Regions from separate parts of the Embleya sp. NPDC055664 genome, predicted to be linked through region 3. Evidence: riboswitches for the same ligand, from Rfam matches in the RefSeq annotation. Region 3 holds a riboswitch; each other region holds the start of a gene.

Evidence for each region. A riboswitch is a leader RNA that binds a small molecule or an ion and turns the genes downstream of it on or off. The one in region 3 is predicted to bind cobalamin.
Region 1: another riboswitch for cobalamin. It lies ahead of ACWGR4_RS12930 (energy-coupling factor ABC transporter permease); the one in region 3 lies ahead of ACWGR4_RS47310 (prenyltransferase/squalene oxidase repeat-containing protein).
Region 2: another riboswitch for cobalamin. It lies ahead of ACWGR4_RS05095 (ribonucleoside-diphosphate reductase subunit alpha); the one in region 3 lies ahead of ACWGR4_RS47310 (prenyltransferase/squalene oxidase repeat-containing protein).

The regions. Positions count from the first base shown of each region.
Region 1 is NZ_JBSHGZ010000006.1:107,506-113,835, reverse strand. Features, by position in the region: gene ACWGR4_RS12945 (energy-coupling factor ABC transporter ATP-binding protein) at 1-661, opposite strand, end outside; gene cbiQ (cobalt ECF transporter T component CbiQ) at 658-1,401, opposite strand; gene ACWGR4_RS12935 (energy-coupling factor ABC transporter substrate-binding protein) at 1,405-1,785, opposite strand; gene ACWGR4_RS12930 (energy-coupling factor ABC transporter permease) at 1,782-2,495, opposite strand; cobalamin riboswitch at 2,524-2,733, opposite strand; gene ACWGR4_RS12925 (RDD family protein) at 2,907-3,452, opposite strand; gene ACWGR4_RS12920 (class II aldolase/adducin family protein) at 3,591-4,451, opposite strand; gene ACWGR4_RS12915 (roadblock/LC7 domain-containing protein) at 5,285-5,656, shown strand; gene ACWGR4_RS12910 (NAD-dependent epimerase/dehydratase family protein) at 5,912-6,330, shown strand, end outside.
Region 2 is NZ_JBSHGZ010000002.1:431,814-438,143, forward strand. Features, by position in the region: gene ACWGR4_RS05085 (helix-turn-helix domain-containing protein) at 1-127, shown strand, start outside; gene ACWGR4_RS05090 (ribonucleotide-diphosphate reductase subunit beta) at 248-1,225, opposite strand; gene ACWGR4_RS05095 (ribonucleoside-diphosphate reductase subunit alpha) at 1,243-3,576, opposite strand; cobalamin riboswitch at 3,654-3,907, opposite strand; gene mug (G/U mismatch-specific DNA glycosylase) at 4,688-5,248, opposite strand; gene ACWGR4_RS05105 (GNAT family N-acetyltransferase) at 5,344-6,168, opposite strand; gene ACWGR4_RS05110 (MarR family winged helix-turn-helix transcriptional regulator) at 6,174-6,330, opposite strand, start outside.
Region 3 is NZ_JBSHGZ010000071.1:2,592-8,921, reverse strand. Features, by position in the region: gene ACWGR4_RS47325 (ECF transporter S component) at 1-498, shown strand, start outside; partial or broken gene ACWGR4_RS47320 (enoyl-CoA hydratase/isomerase family protein) at 727-1,113, opposite strand; gene ACWGR4_RS47315 (cob(I)yrinic acid a,c-diamide adenosyltransferase) at 1,251-1,844, opposite strand; cobalamin riboswitch at 1,906-2,031, opposite strand; cobalamin riboswitch at 2,444-2,578, shown strand; gene ACWGR4_RS47310 (prenyltransferase/squalene oxidase repeat-containing protein) at 2,709-3,806, shown strand; gene ACWGR4_RS47305 (SAM-dependent methyltransferase) at 4,314-5,126, shown strand; gene ACWGR4_RS47300 (FtsX-like permease family protein) at 5,248-6,330, opposite strand, start outside.

The DNA of each region.
Region 1 (6,330 bases), on a different contig from region 3:
GCCCGGTGTGCAGCCGCCCGTCGGCGAGCACGGCCGCGTCGTCGGCCCAGCGCAGCGCCAGGTCCACGTCGTGGGTGGCCATCACCACCGTCGTCCCGGCCGCACGCAGCTCGGCGAGCGTGTCGAGCAGCGCCTCCTGACCGGCCGGATCCAGGCCCGCCGTCGGCTCGTCCAGGACCAGCACCTGCGGCCGCATGGCGATCGCGCCGGCGATCGCGACCCGCTTGCGCTGCCCGAAGGACAGCAGGTGCACCGGCCGCGCGGCCAGGCCGGCGATGCCCAGCGCGGCCAACGCCTCGGCCACCCGCGAGCGCACCTCCTCCGGCGCGAGCCCGAGGTTCAGCGGCCCGAACGAGACGTCCTGGGCCACCGACGCGGAGAACAGCTGGTCGTCGGGATCCTGCACGACCAGCTGCACCACCCGGCGCAGTTCGGCAAGTCCCTTGCGGTCGTGCCGAATCGGCGTGCCGTGCAGCTCCACCCGACCCGAACCCGGCACCAGGCCACCGGTCAACAGCCGCAGCAGCGTGGTCTTGCCGCTGCCGTTCGGCCCGAGCAGGGCCAGCGCCCGGCCCGCCGGAACGGCCAGGGACAACCCGCTCAGCACCGGCGGCCCGTCCTCGTAGGCGTAGCCGACCTCTCGTACCCGCAGCGGAATCACGGCATCACCGATCCCAGAAGAAGAGTGGCGACGACGACCGCCGCCACGAGGAGTACGGACCGGGCCATGAAGCCACGCGAGACGGGCACCTCGTCCACGAGCACCCGCAACCGCCCGTCGTAGCCGCGCCCGGCCAGCCCTTCCTCCAGCCGCCGGGCCCGCGCGAAGGCGTGGACGAACACCGCCGACCCGAGCCCGGCGACCGAGCGCCACCGGGCCCGCCGGGTGCGATGCCCGAGCCGCCCGGCCTGGGCCTGGTTGATCCGGGCGGTGGTGTCGTAGAGCAGGAACAACATCCGGTACATCACCGCCGCCACGTCCACCACGGCCGCCGGCACACCCACCCGAGTCAGCCGGGGCAGGACGTCCGACAGCGGCGTGGTGAACGCGAACAACAACATCGCCAACCCGGCCGCACCGGAGCGGGCCACCAACTCGCCCGCGTGGCGCGGCCCGTCCGGCGCCCAGCCGACGCCGTCCGCGCGGATCGACACGAGCAGGGTCAGCGCGCCGGTCACCGCGAATCCCAGCGGCGCACGGGCCGCCCGCCACAGTCGTCGGGCGGGCACCTCGGCGAAGCCGAGCGCGATGGTCAGCACGGTGACCGCGACCAGCACCGCGCCGGGCCACGGCGGCAGCGCCACCGCGCACCCGAGCAGCCCGAAGGAGAGCACGGCCTTGTCGGCCGGGTGGCGGCGGCGCCAGGCACTGGCGTGCGCCGCCGCGTCGATCGGCAACACGGGTCAGCGACCCGGGACCGATACCGGGTCCTGCGCGGCGGTCGGGTCGGGGCCCGGGCCCGACTCGTCGGGGGTGTCGCTCGCCTCGGGCGCGAGCTTTCGGCGGGTGCGCTTGACGCCGAACATGTACCCGACCACACCCGCGCCGAGCGCGGCCTGGAGTGCGAACAGGCCGGACTCGATCTCGCCGGACGGCGGCTCGTACAGCGGGCTGAACCACGGCTTGTAGTCGGGGTCGTTTTCGGTGATCGCGGTCTCGGCCCGGGTGTCGGAGCCGGTGAACGGCTCGTCCTTGTCGTCGCCCATGCCGAACACCACGGGCAGCGCCGCGAGCAGCACCACGGCCAGCACGATCAGCAGGTTGATCTTCGTCGAGCGCTTCACTTGCTCTTCTCCTCCTCGCGCACGGGCCGCGCGTCGCTCAGCACGCCGAGGCGGACCAGGTCACCGCGACTCGACTGGCGCAGCAGGCGCACCACCAGGACGGTCAGCAGGCCCTCGCTGATCGCCAGCGGGATCTGGGTGAGCGAGAAGATGCCGCCGAACTTGGCCAGCGCGCCCGGGAATCCGCTGTCCGGGTCGGGGAAGGCGAGGGCGAGCTGCACGCTGGTGACGCAGTAGGTGCTCAGGTCCGCGACGAACGCGCCGGCGAACACCGCGACGTCCAGCGGCATGGTGCCGCCGCGCCGGTCCAGGAGCGAGCGGGCGAGCCGGTATGCGCCGTAGCCGGCCCAGGGGCCGACGATCGCCATCGAGAACACGTTCGCGCCGAGCGTGGTCAACCCGCCGTGGGCGAGCAACAGCGCCTGGAAGAGCAGGGTGATCGTGCCGAGCACCGCCATGATCGGCGGCCGGAACAGGATGGCGCCCAGGCCGGTGCCGGTGGGATGCGAGCAACTACCGGTGACGGATGGGATCTTCAGCGCGGACAGTACGAACGAGAAGGCGCCGGACGCACCGAGCAGCAGGGTGTTCTCGGGCCGGTCGCGCACCTCACGGGTGAGCGCGCGGGCGCCGTGGACGACGAACGGGGTCGACGCGACGCCCCAGGCGGCGGCGTGTTCCCAGGGCAGATAACCCTCGGCGATATGCATGAGGAAGGGTCCCTCTCCAACACCTCGTGGACGGACGATCGCCGTGGCCGGTCTCCTGGCTGACGGGTCGTGCGTTCACGTGCTCCGCCTTCCCGGGTCCGCGACAGCGGTCCCAGTGGCTTCCCGAGGCGACGAATCAACGTTTCCGCGGGGGTGGAGGAGAACTTCCCGATCACAGTGGCGAGGGCCGCGCCGGCATCGAACCGGCTTCCCGAGCACCACGGCGAGCCGACACTAGTGGTCGAGTGGACATGGCGACAAGGTGGCATCTGCAAACCGTGCGCAAGACCACAAGGCGGGCGGAGCGGCGGAGCAATAGCCGCATTCCGGGGCGGCGCGCGACGACCCGTCGGGGCGGGGCACGCTCGCGATCGTGGGACCGGGCGCCCTGCCCGAGAGGGAAGCGGGGCCTCAGCCCAGTCCGGGGCCGCGCCCACGGACCACCAGGGTGCCGGCGACCCGGTCGCCGACCCGCTGGCCCCGCTCGCTGGTGAGCACCGCGACCAACCCGATCACACCGAGCGCGAACGCGTCGACGCACAACAGCACCCAGCGGATCGCCAGTTGGCGCCGCCCGGCCCGACCGCCGGACACGTCGACCACACGGATCCCGAACACCTGCATGCCCCAGGTGCGCCCGTCGTGCTCGGCGGGCCGCAGCACCCAGTACCAGAACAGGATCGCCACCGCGACCACGAGCACACCGGCGGTGATCGTCGCGGTGAGCGGACCGCTGCGGATCGAACCGTCGGGGTGGGTGGGCAGCAGCACGAACAGGAACATCGCCGCGCCGGGCAGCAGCGCGGAGGCGATCACGTCCACCACGAACTGGCCGATCCGCCGGTACAGCACCGACGGGCCGACCCGATGTTCGATCGTCGGCAGCCACACCCGGGCGCGCGGCCCGACGGGATGGGCCGAGCGCGCGAACCGCTGCGGAAGGCTCCGTTCGTACATGCTGTTGTACTTTCCGCAACCGGGCGGGTTGACTCCCGGCACGGCCGATCTCGCCGAGATTGCGCCCGGTCGGCGGACAGCGGGCCCGACCGGGCGGCGGCGAAATGATCATCGATCGGCGGGATCGACCGAAAACGATCAGATCGTCATCGGGCCGTCGACTCCGAACAGGTCCGGCTCGGAGCGGCTGATCACGTCGTACAACGGCTTGTAGTTGATCCACGCCACCGTGTCGTTGCCGAGCTGCTCCCGGGTCAGCCGCGCGTTCTCCGGCGAGATCGGTCGCAGTTCGCCGGCCGCCTGGGCCAACAACTGGACCTGGCATGAGCGCTCCATGGTGATGAACCACCACGCCGCCGCGTCCACCGACTGTCCGACGGTGAGCAGACCGTGGTTGCGCAGGATCAGCGCCTTGCGCGAGCCGAGCGTCTTGGCGATCCGCCGTCCCTCCTCGGCGTCGAGCACCACGCCCGCGTAGTCGTCGAAGAGTTCGTGGTCCTCGTAGAACGGACACACGTCCTGGGTGATCGGCTCGAGCCGGATCCCGAGCGCGGACAATGCGCGTCCGTGCGTGGAGTGGCTGTGCGCCGCGGCGACCACGTCCGGGCGGGCCGCGTGGATCTGCGAGTGGATCGCGAACGCGGCCTGGTTGACGTGGAACCGGCCCTCGACGACCTGCCCCTCGTGGTTGACCAGGATCAGATCGTCCACGGTGATGTGCTTGAACGACATCCCGAACGGGTTGACCCAGAAGTGGTCTACGAACTCGGGGTCGCGCGCGGTGATGTGCCCGGCCACCCCCTCCTCGAAGCCGAACCGGCCGAACAGCCGCAGCGCCGCGGTCAGTCGCTCCTTGCGGTGCCGGCGCTCCTGCTCGACGGTTTCGAACGTGGGCGGCAGCGCGAAGCTCAGGTCGGTGGGCGAGACCGGTCGCGGCGGCGCCGACCGCTCGGTGCCCGGCGGGCCGTCCTGGGGGCGGGGCGCATCGGTGGCGGACATGTCCATCTCCTCGGACTCGGGGCGCGCAGGGGTGCCGCCGACGCTACCCGCGAGTCACATCCGGGGACAGCCTTGCGCGGGCGCCGGATCGCGCGGGGTCGGGGCGGCGAGCCGGTGCGCGCGGGCCGAGGCGGTGCACGCGGGCCCGGGAGCACGAGGACCGGGATTCTAGCGCGCGAAAGTCGTGCGGATCGGGTTTCCGGCAATTAATCGAATATTGCCCACGACCGCCTTCGGGCCACTCCTACGCTGCCGTTCAGCGAGTCCGGGAGGTCGAGTCCGAAGCAGTCGAGCTCGAATTCCCGGACCCGCTCGAAGGCGACGGGAAAAGTACGCGCGGACGTATACAGGGGGAAGGGGCGCGTGAGGTGAGCGGCGGGGGAGTGCATTCCACGGAGGTCGCGAATATCGGCGTACGGCCACCCGCGGGGGCGCCCGGATCCGGCCGGGGCGACGGGGTGGGGTCGCGGGCCAGGACCGAGGCGGGCCGCCGGGGCACGCCCGCGCGAGCGCCCGCGTCCAGGAGCCCGATCGCGAGGAGTTGGGCGGAGATGGCACCACCCCCACGCCGATCCAGACCGTCCCGGCGCAGATCAGCCGACCCGCCGACCGGATCCGATCCCGGGCGGGCCCCATCGATCGAGGTGGATGTCATCGAAGCAGTCGAGGCCGATCCCCCCGCACCGACCGAGGTCGAACCGATCGCAGCGATCGAGGCGACCAAGGTCGGCGGGCCGCTCCCGAGCGATCCGGACCCGGGACCGGCCGGGTCCGGCGACGAGCCCGTCGGAGTCCACCGGAAAGCCGCACCGCCGATCGCCCCGGAGGCAATCATGGCCAATATGGAAACGGCCCTCAAGGAAGCAATGACGATCGAGGGTGCCGTGGGAGTGGCCCTGGTCGACTACACCAGCGGAATGGCGCTCGGAATTCTCGGCGGCAGCAAGGAACTCGATCTCAACGTGGCCGCCGCCGGGAATACCGACGTGATGCGCGCGAAGCTGCGCACGATGGAGATGTTGCACCTCGGCGACCAGATCGAGGACATCCTGATCACGCTCGGCAAGCAATACCACCTGATCCGACCGCTGTCCGGTCGGGCGGGGAAGGGGCTGTTCCTGTACCTCGTGCTGGTGAAGGATCGCGCCAACCTCGCGCTGGCCCGACACAGCCTCAAGCGTGTCGAGGAGGAGATCGAGGTCTGAGCCCGGACGCGCCGGCGAGCCCAGGCCACCGGCGCCGGCCCAGACCCATCCTCGACACCCTCGGCGCCCCCGCCACCCCCGTGCGACGGGTGCCGGCGGGGTGTCCGGGGACACGTACGGCGGCCCTGGTCTCCCCGCTCCGTCTCGGATATGACGGTACGTCAGATGTACCGTCGAGCCTCGACGTACCTCGCGCGGGCGATCATCCACCCGATCGTGCGCGGATCGTGTCCCCCGAGTCCTCCGAGGAGCCGCATGTTGTCGGGCGAGAAGATCCTGATCACCGGTCCCGCGGGCCAGATCGCCTATCCGCTGACCGAATACCTGGCCCGGGACAACGAGGTGTGGGGCATCGCCCGCTTCTCGAACGCCGAGGACCGGGCGCGGGTGGACGCCCTCGGGGTGACCACGCGCGCCGTCGACCTGGGCTCGGGGGCGTTCGACGACCTGCCCGAGGACTTCACCCACGTCCTGCACCTGGCCACCTTCCAGGGCCCCGGACTCGACTACGACGAGGCGCTGCGGGTCAACGCGGAGGGCACGGGACTACTGCTCCAGCACTGTCGCCGGGCCAAGGCCGCGCTGGTGATGTCCACCGCGTCGGTACTCAAGCCGCATCCGGACCCGATGCACGTCTTCCACGAGAGCGACCCGCTCGGCGACGCCAACGTCAC
Region 2 (6,330 bases), on a different contig from region 3:
CACCACCCTCACCTCGTTCGCGACGGCGACCGACGTCACCGTGTCCGAACTCCACCTGGAGGCGTTCCTGCCCGCCGACGAGGCGACCGCGACCGCTTTGCGCCGCCGCGCCGCCGAACGCTCGTGAGCCCGGGCGGGCCGAGCGGAACCGGCGCGGCCGGCCGGCCCCGAAACGCACGAAACCGCCGTGCCGCCCCGGAATCGGGACGGCACGGCGGTGGTGTGTACCCGGGCACGCGGACCCGGGTCAGAAGTCCTCGTCGAAGGAGACCGATCCGGTGACCGCGACCTGGTAGGCCGACACCCGCCGCTCGAAGAAGTTGGACAGCTCCTGCACGTCCTGGAGTTCCATGAAGCCGAACGGGTTCGCCGAGCCGTACATCGGCGCCATGCCCAGCTGGGCCAGCCGCCGGTCGGCCACGTGCTCCAGGTAGGAGCGCATGTCGGCGACGGTCATCCCGGACACCCCGCCCTGGAGCAGGTCCTCGGCGAACGCCGTCTCCGCGTCCACCGCCTCGGCCAGCATCCGCCGTACGTCCTCGGCGAGTTCGTCGTCGAACAGGTCGGGCTCCTCGGCCCGCACCGTCTCGACCACGGAGAACGCGAAGTCCATGTGCGCGGACTCGTCGCGGAAGACCCAGTTGGTCCCCGAGGCGAGGCCGTTGAGCAGCCCGCGCGAGCGCAGGAAGTACACGTAGGCGAAGGCGCCGTAGAAGAACAGCCCCTCGATGCACGCCGCGAAGCAGATCAGGTTGAGCAGGAACTGCCGCCGGTCGTCCCGCGATTCGAGCCGGTCCAGGCCCATCGCCGAGTCGATCCAGCGGAAGCAGAACTCCGCCTTGCGCCGGATCGACGGGATGTGCTCGACCGCGGCGAACGCCTGCTCGCGCTCCTCGTGGTCGGGCATGTAGGTGTCGAGCAGCGTCAGGTAGAACTGCACATGGACGGCCTCTTCGAAGAGCTGCCGCGACAGGTACAGCCGGCCCTCGGGCGAGTTGATGTGCCGGTACAGGTTCAGCACCAGGTTGTTCGCCACGATCGTGTCGCCGGTCGCGAAGAACGCGACCAGGCGCTGCACGAGGTGCCGCTCCGCCGGGCTGAGCTTGTCCAGGTCGGCGAGGTCGCTGTGCAGGTCGACCTCTTCGACCGTCCAGGTGTTGCGGATCGCCGCCCGGTACTTCTCGTAGAAGTCCGGATACCGCATCGGGCGCAGCGTGAGGTTCATTCCGGGATCGAGCAGGCTCACGTGCACGCCTCACATGCTTCGGGGTTCTCCAGCGAGCAGGCGATAATCTCGACATCGGAGGGGGCGAGGTCCGAGATCTCCTCGACCGGCGCGGCGGACGCCTGCGCGGGCACGGTCGCCTGCTGGATCCGCGTCGCGGGGCGCGAGCGCAGGTAGTACGTGGTCTTGAGACCGGTGGACCACGCGTAGCGGTACATCGAGGACAGCTTGCCGATGGTCGGGTCGGCCATGAACAGGTTCAGCGACTGCGACTGGTCGATGTACGGCGAGCGGGCCGCCGCCAGGTCGATCAGCGCACGCTGCGGCAGCTCCCACGCGGTGCGGTACAACTCCCGTACGTCCTCCGGGAGTTCGGCGATGCCCTGAACCGAGCCCTCGGCGCGCTTGATCCGGTCGCGCACCTCGGGGGTCCACAGGCCGCGGGCCTTGAGCTCGCGCACCAGGTAGCCGTTGATCTGCAGGAACTCGCCGGACAGCGTCTCGCGCTTGAACAGGTTGGACACCTGCGGCTCGATGCACTCGTAGGCGCCCGCGATGGAGGCGATGGTCGCGGTCGGCGCGATCGCCACGAGCAGCGAGTTGCGCAGCCCGTGCGCGGCCACGCGGGTGCGCAGCGCGTCCCAGCGCTTGGTCTGCGTCGGGTACACGCCCTCCCACAGGTCCGGCTGGAGCCGGCCCCGCGCGGCGTGCGTCTCGGCGTAGGCCGGGTGCGGGCCGTGTACCTCGGCGAGCGCCGAGGAGGTCTCCAGGGCGGTGAGGTAGATCTCCTCGGAGATCAGCGTGGACAACTCGCGCGCCTCGGCCGAGTCGAACGGCAGGCCCAGCGTGAAGAACACGTCCTGCAGGCCCATCAGTCCCAGGCCCACCGGGCGCCAGCGCGGGTTGGACGCGGCGGCCTGGTCGGTCGGGTAGTAGTTGATGTCGATCACACGGTCGAGGAAGATCACCGCGGTGCGCACGGTGGCGCGCAGCTTGTCCCAGTCCATACCCTCGCCGGCGACCACGTGCGCGCCGAGGTTGACGGAGCCGAGGTTGCACACGGCGGTCTCGCCGTCGCTGGTGACCTCCAGGATCTCGGTGCACAGGTTGGACAGGTGCACCACGTTGCCCGGCTCGGCGGCCTGGTTGCAGGTCCGGTTGGCGGCGTCCTTGAAGGTCATCCAGCCGTTGCCGGTCTGCGCGAGCGTGCGCATCATCCGGGCGTACAGGTCGCGCGCGGGCATCTGCCGGACGAACCGGCCGTCCCGCTCGGCGGCTTCGTACACCTTGTCGAACTCGGCGCCCCACAGGTCGGGCAGCTCGGGCAGCTCGTTCGGGTCGAACAGCGACCAGACGCCGTCCTCCTCGACGCGCCGCATGAACAGGTCCGGCACCCAGTTGGCCAGGTTGAGGTTGTGCGCGCGACGCGCGTCCTCACCGGTGTTCTCCCGCAGTTCGAGGAACTCCAGGATGTCGGGGTGCCAGGTCTCCAGGTACACGCAGGCCGCGCCCTTGCGCCGGCCGCCCTGGTTGACCGCGGCCACCGACGAGTCGAGGGTCTTCAGCCACGGCACGATGCCGTTGGAGTGCCCGTTGGTGCCCCGGATCAGCGAGCCGCGCGAACGCACCCGCGACCAGGCCACGCCGATGCCGCCGGCGAACTTCGACAGCCGGGCGATGCGCCCGTACATGTCGTAGATCGACTCCAGCTCGTCCTTGGGCGAGTCGAGCAGGTAGCACGAGGACATCTGGGTGTGCACGGTGCCGGAGTTGAACAACGTCGGCGAGCTGGGCAGGTAGGCCAGCGAGGACATCAGCCGGTAGAAGCCGATCGCCTCGCCGGGCTCCTTGGACAGTCCGCACGCCACGCGCAGCAGGAAGTGCTGCGGGGTCTCGACCACCTTGCGCGAGACGGGGTGGCGCAGCAGGTAGCGGTCGTAGACGGTGCGCAGACCGAAGTACTCGAAGCGGCGGTCGCCGTCGGCGTCGACGGCGGCGTCCAGCTCGGCGGCGTGCGCGGCGACGAACGCCGCGGTGTCCGCGCCGATGATGCCCTCGCGGTGACCGAGCGCGATGCCGGCGCTGAAGGAGGCGACGCCGGCCTCGGCGGCCTCGTCGGCGATCCGGCCGGCCAGCAGGCGCGCGGCGAGCCGCGAGTAGGCGGGCTCCTCGGCGATCAGCTCGGCGGCGGTGCGCACGGCCAGGTCGGCCGCCGCGCCGCGGTCCGCACCCTCGTTCAGACCCGCGACGACCCGGCGGACGACCCGATCCGGATCGACCTCCGGCAGATCGCGCGCCTGGGTGCGCACCAGGGTGGCAAGGCGGTCCTCGGGGCTCTCGTCGACCCGCATCCGGGTCGCGCCCACGCTGTCCACAACGGTCACGTGCTCTCTCCTCGCGAGCTCGTACGTACAGGTGACCCCACGCCCGAAGGCGCGGGCAGCCGGCAGGTATTCGGACTCGCGGGCATGCCGGGGCACCGCCGGGCACGGCGTGTGCTCGGTGGTCCGCGGAGTGCCTAGCGGTCGTCGCTTCCCGTGCGCCTTTCGGCGTCCGGCGCTCTATGACGACTTTCGTTCCCGCTCACCGCTGCGGGGGCAGTTCCGGCCTCGCACCGGATTCCCTCTTGCCTCGCCTTCCCGGAAACTTCGGTCGGGCGAACCAGCTGCGTCGCAGAGCATATATGTAGTGGCGGGGTGGTCGTTGCACCCCCAGGTGTTGTGTCGCGTCCCGATTCCCGGCGTGTCACGGTTCGCCGGAGACGTGCCCCGGTGGTACGACCGGCGAGCAATGCGACGCGCGTCGAGCGCCCCGAACGCCCGCTCCCCCGGCGCCCGTCCGGCCCCACCGGGCCTGCGCGGGCCGCGTGGAACGGGGCCGGGGTCGGCGGGAGCACGGCGGGGGCGGACCGGATCGACGGTGGATCGCGCGTCGGCCGCCGCACCGATCGGCCGGCAAATTCCTTCCTCGCCGGGCGTGTCGGAGGGCGCGTGACACGAAGCACATCGCGCCGCGGCCGGCCGATTCACGCGGAGCGGATCGGCGGCTCCGGCCCTCGGGTCGGGACGAGCCGGGTCGCCTCCGGGCCCGGATCACGCCGCCGTTGCCGGCCGGCTCACGGGCGACGTGTGCGCGGGCCCGGTCCGGGTGGGCGGGCGGGTCGGGGCGGGCTGCCTTGCGGTCGGTCCGTCGGCCGGGGTACCTCCCGGCCCGAGTCGCGCCATTCGGCGACCAACGCCTCGTAGACGGGAGTCTCGAACGTCTCGGTGGGCCACGGCCCATACGGGGCCCGCAGGATCTTCATGCCGGCCCAACCTCACGAGGAGGCGCGAAGTAACCACCAACCGGGTGATGCCACCCGGTCGATTGACGGCCCCGCCCCGGGTCGGGTCGCCCACGACGACCCCCGGTCGCCGCCGCACATGGTGGGCGGCACGGATGGCGCCCCCGCGCGCGGCCCTCCTATTCGGGCGGGTAGGCCGTGGTGCGCAGGGCGGTGAAGGCTTCGGCGAGGGCCGCGGCCGTCCAGTGGGCGTTCAGGCCGCTGGGGTTGGGGAGTACCCAGATTCCGGTGTCGTCGATCGTCTCCGGCTGGCGGCCGACCACCGCCTTGGGGCGGCCGAAGCCGGTGCGGTACGCACCGATGCCAAGCACCGCCAACCAGGCCGGTCGGTACCGGCGTACCTTCGCGGTGAGCGCCAGGCCGCCGGCCCGGTACTCCTCCTTCGTCAACTCGTCGGCGCGCGCGGTGGTTCGGGCCACCACGTTGGTGATGCCGAGGCCGAGCGTGGTCAACTCGCGCTGCGCGGCGGGCTCGATCAGGCGCGGGGTGAAGCCCGAGGCGTACAGGGCCGGCCAGAACCGGTTGCCGGGACGGGCGAAGTGCCGCCCGGTGGCGCCCGACCAGAGCCCCGGGTTGATCCCGCAGAACAGCACCCGCAGGTTCGGCGCGATCACGTCCGGGATGCTCCGACCGTGCGCGGCCGCCAACTCCTCGGCGGTGGGATTGCGTCCGGGCGGGATCGGCAGCACGATCGACGCGGCGGCATCGGTCTTCGCGCCCGCCGCGCCCGCCTGCTCCGCGCCCGCCTCGGCGATCCGCGCCTCGTCCCGCCGGCTCACGGCGCCTCCGCGATCATCGCCGTCCCCACCGAGCGGAAGCCGATCCGGTCGTACACCCGCGCGACGTCCTCGTCCCCCGCGCTCAGGAACACCGTCTCGCTCCCGCCCTCCAGCGCGTGCCGGGCCAACTCCCAGGTCACCGCCGCCGCGAGGCCGCTGCGCCGGGCCGCGGGCAGGGTGGCCACGCCGACGATCTCGGTCGTGTCGTACAGGTGCTGGTAACTGCCGACACACAGCGGTCCGGCCGGGCTGTACGCCGCGAACATCACCGTCTCGCCGCTGCGCAACCGCTCGTTGAGGTAGGACAGCAGGCCCGGATCCTGGCCCAGCGCCGCGGTGTCCCGCTCGGCGGGCCCGTCGGAGCCGGGCGCGGTGCCGGGATTGGCGAAGCCGATCGCCGCGACGCTGTGCACGATCGCCAGGTCGGTGGCGTCCGCGCGGATTCGCCGCAGCGTCACCAGGTCCGGCAGATCCGGGCGCTCGGCCGGATGTTCGTCCGGGTCGAGCACCATCAGCGGGTGCTCGTGTACATGCAGTTCGGCCTCGATCGCGGCCGCCCGCAACGCGGGGGTGCTCTCGTGGACCCATTCGAACGTCTCGGGCACTTTCAACTCTCTCTGCCGCGCCCGGACCGCGCGCACGTCCGCGACGGTGGGCTCGGCGAGGCCGCCGAGCGTGGGTCGGGCATAGTAGGGCCACCCTTCGCCCTCCCGGACGAACAGCGTCAGCGCGCCGATCGCCTCGGTGCGGGTGAACCGGCGGGGCACCGCGTCGTAGAAGATCTCCAAATGCGCGCGCAGTTCCGCGGCGGACTTCGGCATGCGGGTCAGTGTGACACGGCCGTCGGCACCGGTTCGGCCCGGTGTCCGAAGCCCGCTTTCCCTCCGAAGCCCGCGTGCACCCCGAAGCCCGCCTTCAACCGGCCCAGGAGTTCGGACAGTCGCTCGGCGTCCTCGTCCGGCCAGTCGGCCAGCCGCTCGGCG
Region 3 (6,330 bases):
GCCTCCGCCCTGCTCACCGCCGGCGTGGGCCCGTGGTTGCCGTTTCAAATGCTGGCTTCCGCCTGGGTCGGACTCGGCGCGGGCCTGTTGCCCCGGCGGGTGCGCGGGCGGCGCGAGATCGTCATGCTCGCCTGCTACGGCGTCTTCGCCGCCTACGCGTTCGGGTTCCTCATGAACATGTGGTTCTGGCCGTTCCTCGCCGACTCCGAATCCATGGTCGGCCCGGCCTTCGTCCCCGGCGACGGCATCCTGGACAACCTGCGCCGGTTCTTCGTGTTCACCGTGCTCACCTCGACCTTCGGATGGGACACCGGCCGCGCCATCACCAACTGCCTCGCGATCGTCCTCGTCGGCCCGGCGGTGCTGGCCGCCCTGCGGCGCGCATCCCGCAAGGCGGCCTTCGAGGCACCAATCGTGTTCGAACCCGCCCCGGCCGACAACGGCCTTACGCAGGTCGGCACCGCGACCACCACCAAGCCGACGAAGCCCGCCCCATAGCTGCGTTCCGTATGTGGCGCCTACCGCCTCTGCCTTGCGCCCACCGCCCGGAGCAGACGACACCGCAGACATTCGGGATCCCCGCATTCGTCCTGCATCGACTCCGGATCCTTCCCATCCCCCGTATGTTTCAGTTCCCGAGCCATCGACAGCAGACTCTCCACCGCGGATGTCGGTGAGGGCATGCGATCGGGACGGCGGACGGCTGGGCAACCGCCGTGCGTTCTCGGCGAGTTCGCCCGAGGGCGCCGGGTCGGCGAAGCGGCCGAGGACGTCGGCCGGCGTCCCGGTGGCCAACGCCTCGATCGCCGCGTCCAGGCGGTGCGAGGGCACGAAGTGGTCGGCGAGGCCGCAGGCGATCGCGTCGCCCGCGCCGATGGCGGAGCCGGTCAGCGCCAGGGGCGTACCCGACTCGCCGGGGGCTCGGGCGAGCAGGTGGGTGCCGCCGACGTCGGGGACGAAGCCGATGCCGGTCTCGGGCATGGCGATCGTCGAGCGCTCGGTGACGATGCGCACCTTCCCATGCGCGGAGATGCCGACGCCGCCGCCCATCACGATGCCGTCCATGACGGCGACGTAGGTCTTGGGGTAGCGGGCGATGCGGGCGTTGAGCCTTGCCACCCGGCCGCGGCGGCGGCCGGGTGGCAAGTCCGGGAACGCAATTCGGGTTGTCTCCCGAGCGAGTCGTTCGTGCCGCCACACCCTGCGAGAACCGGTGCGATATCGGCCGGCGGAACGGTGGCGGCGCGATGTCAGCGGTTGCGGCCGGGACTCCACAGCACGTCGCCGCGCCCGCCGTCGTTGGCCAACCGCGCGAGAATGAACAGCAGGTCCGACAAACGGTTCAGATAGCGGACGCACACCGGGTTCACCGTTGCCGCCTCCCCGCCGGACAACTCCGTGTCCGTCTCGATCAGCGCCCACGCCGAGCGTTCCGCCCGGCGGGCGGCCGTCCGCGCCGTGTGCAGGAGCGCCGCGCCGGGCGTACCGCCCGGCAGTACGAACGACCGCAAGGGCTCGAGCCGTTCGTTGAACGTGTCGCACAAACGCTCGAGGCGGGATACGTCCTCGTCCCGGACCCGCAGGCGTTCGTCTCCGTCGCGGATCGGAGCGCACAGGTCCGCGCCCACGTCGAACAGGTCGTGCTGGATGCCTTCCAGGACGTTCCGCAACTCCGCGTCCAGGCAGCCCAGCGCGAGCGCCACGCCGATGGCGGCGTTGGTCTCGTCGGTGTCGGCATAGGCGACGATCCGAGGATCGGTCTTACGGACACGGGAGTTGTCGCCCAACGCGGTCGTGCCCGCGTCGCCCGTGCGAGTGTAGATACGGCTCAGCACCACAGACATGGCGAACCACCGGCCTCTCTCGGGGAAATCCGCCCCGGTTGTATCGAGGTGGCGACGACGTGAGTCTCCTGGCTCTCGGATCAACACTTCCCCCGGCCTTCCAACCCCGAAGCGGGGCCGTGGCCTTGACGGGAGTCGCTCCCCGATCACAGTGGCGGGACCGCACCGGAATCGCACCGGTTTCCTCGGCTTCGCCGTCGCACAGCAGGCCACAGCATGACACGCGGCCCTCGCCGGCACCAGACCCGACCCGGGACCTCCTGCCACGGGCAACCGCACTCCTGCTCGACCGGGGCGCACCACACACGTGCAGCGTTTCCGAGACGGCGCCACCCACCAACACACGGGCCCCGCCTGACACCGCTCGGCCGCTGAGCCGCTTCCTCGGTGCCCGCCCCCACGTCGACCCCGGTCGAGAGGCGGCGTGTGACTACTGAAGCCTCAAGGAGGATTTCCGGGTTCCGCGTCGGATCCATCCTTCATGTACCGGCGATCTTGTTGGCCGGAAAGAGAGTTCCGTCCGGAGTGAGCGGTCCGTAGAGTGCGGGATCTGCAGGTCTGAGCAGTCGACGTACCGATTTCGGGCGTCTTCATCTGTTTCGATCGTCTTGTGTGACGACTCGCAGTAGCTCCGACGACGGGGGAAGTCCGGTGTGAATCCGGCGCTGACCCGCAGCGGTGATCCGTCCCTCCCGACGGCGAGCCCGAATGCCCGTCGCCGCAGTGTTCGTCTCCCATCCCCGTCGTGGTCCGCGGGACGGAGCCCCAGCGACCCGTGCGTCGGGACGGTGCCGCCGTCGGTGTGCCCGCTCGGCCGCCGGGTCTCCCGGGTCCGCCGTGCCATGGGCCCGGAAAGGCACCGTGATGACGCTCACCCGACCCGGACGCCGGATCGCCGCGCTGTTCGGCGGACTGGCCCTCGCCGGTACGGCCGCCCTGATCCCGTCCACCGCCGTGGCGGCTCCACCGACGACCGACACGACGCCCCAGGCAAACGTGTCCATACTCTCCGGCAACCGCACCCAGGCCGCGGCGGGATGGCTGGCCCGGCAACTCGTCGACGGCGAACGCTTCGAGACCACCTTCGACGGAGTGACCTACCCCGACCAGGGCCTGACGATCGACGCGATCTTCGCATTCGCCGCAGCCGGGGTCGCCGACGACAACGGAGCCAAGGCCACCACGTGGCTCGCCCGCCCGGAGATCCTGTCCGGGTACATCGGCGACGGCACCACCAACGCCTACGCCGGAGCCACCGCCAAGATCCTCCTCGCCGCCGAGGTACGCGGTGTCGACCCCACCTCGTTCGGCGGCGTGGACCTCCCGGCCCGACTGCTCTCGTTGCAAAAGCCTTCCGGCCGCTTCACCGACACCTCGCCGTGGGGCGACTACAGCAACGCCTTCAGCCAGTCCCTCGCGCTCCTGGCGCTCGACCGCACTGCGGCCGGCGCCCCCGCCGCCGCGGTGGACTTCCTGGCCGACGCACACTGCGCCGACGGCGGATTCCCCCTCGACTACGGTCTGTCCACCTGCACCAGCGACGCCGACTCGACCGCGATGAGCGTGCAGGCGCTGGCCGCCACCGGGCGCCACCAGGAAGCGGCCGCCGGACTGAACTGGCTCGCCTCACACCAGCTTTCCGACGGCGGCTTCGGTACGGTGGGCGCGACCACCTCGAACGCCGACAGCACCGGCCTGGCCGCCCAGGCCCTGCTCTCGTCCTGGCGCGTGATACCGGGCCTGACCGCCCGGCACTTCCTGACCGAACGTCAGGTCGGTTGCTCGGCATCCACGGCCACGCGAGGCGCGATCGCCTACGACACCGGCGGGTACAACCCCGCCACCGCCACCAGGGCCACCGCTCAGGCGGTTCTCGGCCTGGCCGGCACCGGCTTCGCCGACCTGAGCAGCGCGGGCGCTCACCGGAACGCCCCCACACTGCACTGCCCCACCACACCCTGACCGGACGAGCCGGCGGCCACCGTCGACACGGTAGCCGCTGCCTCGACAGGTGCGGGCGTCGGTCCCGGGGGCCCTCCTGCCGAGGCGGCGAGCATGTCGCGACAACAGCACCCCTCTCAGGGCCCTCTCACGCATTGGGAATCACGCGGCATCGAAAATCCCCATGACACCCGGACAGGAAAGCGTCCAGCCCAAGGTTTCTGCACCGACGGGCACGGCAGGAACGCCCGTTCGAGCACTGGGGGTCAAGGGGCACGACGGTGTTCAAGAGGCGCCGGCCAGGGCAAAAGCCCAGGTCGGCGCCTCTTGCAGATTTCGACCACCTTCCATGGGCACGCACAACACTCACTGCGTCGCCGACACGCGTGGCGACACGGTCGGTGGCGGTGAACCGATTGGTCGGCGCCTGGCACAATGGTTCGGGAACGGGTTCGAAGGCGCTTGGGCGCGCAGCCTTTCGTTCGGGATGCACCGGGTGAACGGCGGACAGGAAAAGGGACCACCGTCGTGAGCGAGAATCGACCGTCCGAGGGCCAGCCGATCTCGGGGCCCGACGTCGCGCACAACGCCCGGGTCTGGAATCACTGGCTGGGCGGCAAGGACAACTACCCGATCGACCGCAAGGTCGGCGACCACGTCACGAGCATGTTCCCGAGCATCGGCGAAGTCGCCCGCGCGGACCGGGAGTTCCTGGGTCGCGCGGTGCGCTTCCTGGCCGGTGAGGCCGGGATGGACCAGTTCCTCGACATCGGTACCGGGCTGCCCACCGCCGACAACACGCACGAGGTCGCCCAGCGGGTGAATCCCGCCGCGCGGATCGTCTACGTGGACAACGACCCGCTCGTCCTGGCGCACGCCCGGGCGCTGCTCACCAGCACCCCCGAGGGTGCCACCGACTACATCCACGCCGACGCGCACCACCCCGACGCCATCGTCGCGGACGCGAAGGCGACGCTGGACTTCGACCGCCCGGTGGCGGTGATGCTGCTCGGCAGCCTCAACTTCATCCTCGACACCGACACCGCCGTGGACATCGTCGGCCGGTTGATGGCCGCCGTACCGTCCGGCAGCCACCTGGTGATCACCCATCCGACCACCGAACTCGGCGGCGAGGGCAACGTCGAGGCCATGCGGTTCTGGAACGAGAACGCCACGCCGCCGATCACCGCCCGCAGCCTCGCCGAGTTCACCCGCTTTTTCGCCGGCCTGGACCTGCTCGACCCGGGCATCGTCTCCTGCGCCCGCTGGCGAGCCGCCCCCGTCGACGGCGAACTCCCGCCGATCGTCCCGCAGTTCGGCGCGGTCGCCCGCAAGCCCTGACCCCGTCACGCGCAGCTTTGACGAACACACTACGGCGGCGTCGGGCCCGAAGTCTCCGACCCCGACGCCGCCGCGCGTTCAGCCATACCGTGCGCAGCTCCGTCCGCCCACTTCGCCCCGTCTACTCCGTCCGCAACCCGTCCGGCCGCATCATCCGCCACAGCGGCGGCAGACTCAGCGCCGTGACCAACAGCACCACACCCGCACCGATACCGGTCATCGACGCCAGCCCGGCCCAGTCCACCCCGAACGGACGTTGCGCCATGCCGAGCAGCGCCGCGCCCAACGCCACCCCGGTGCCCGCCGCGAGGAACAGGCCGAGCACGACCGGGATCGCCGTCTGGTACAGGATCGACCAGCTCAACGTGCTGCGCCTGGTGCCGAACGCAACCAGGACCGACAACAACTTCCGCCGCTCGCGCAGCTGTTCCAGCATGGTCACCAGCAGGCTCGCGCCGATCATCAGCAGCACCACCGTCGAGCCGATGAACAGCGCGGTGCGCACATTCGCGAACCGCCGGGACTCGTGGGTCTCGTTCAGCGTGTACACCTGCGCCAACGGATCCACCCGGGCCATGGCGTTGCGCGCCAGGTCGCTCGCGTCCCGCACCGCGAGGTCGAGCGCCAAGGTCATCGAGTACGTCAGCTGCCGGCTCACGGCCGCCGGCACCGCGCCGGGCGTCGCCAACACCCCGTCGGGGGCGATCCCGCTCCCGTCCGCCCGACCCGGGACCGTGCGCGCGGCCGCGGGGATCACCCACGGCGTGAGCACGGGCGTCGCACGCGGGCCGTGGCCCATGTCGATGACCACGTTCTTCCCGGGCACCGGCCGCATGCTCCCGACGGAACTCGACGTGCGCGGGTCGACGACGAACGTGTCCCCGTCCGCACATCCCTCGATCCGGGCCAACTCGCGCAACGTGTCACACGTCCCGATCGTCAACGACGCGCCCGGACCGGGCTCGTCGCCCGGCTCGGCCAGGCGGGTGGAGGATCGCCAAAACGCGCTGCGCACCCCCGTCGTCTCCCGGATCTGCCCGGCGATCCGCTCGATTCCCTCGGTGCCCACCGGCGCGTCGGAGCTCACCGAGAGTTGGGCCCGCGTCGTATCCGCGCCGGTCTCCTTGGTGTAGTCGTTCTCGATCCCCAGGAAGAGCATCTGGAGCGCGATCGCCCCCGCCACCGCGACCGCGATGCCGTTGAC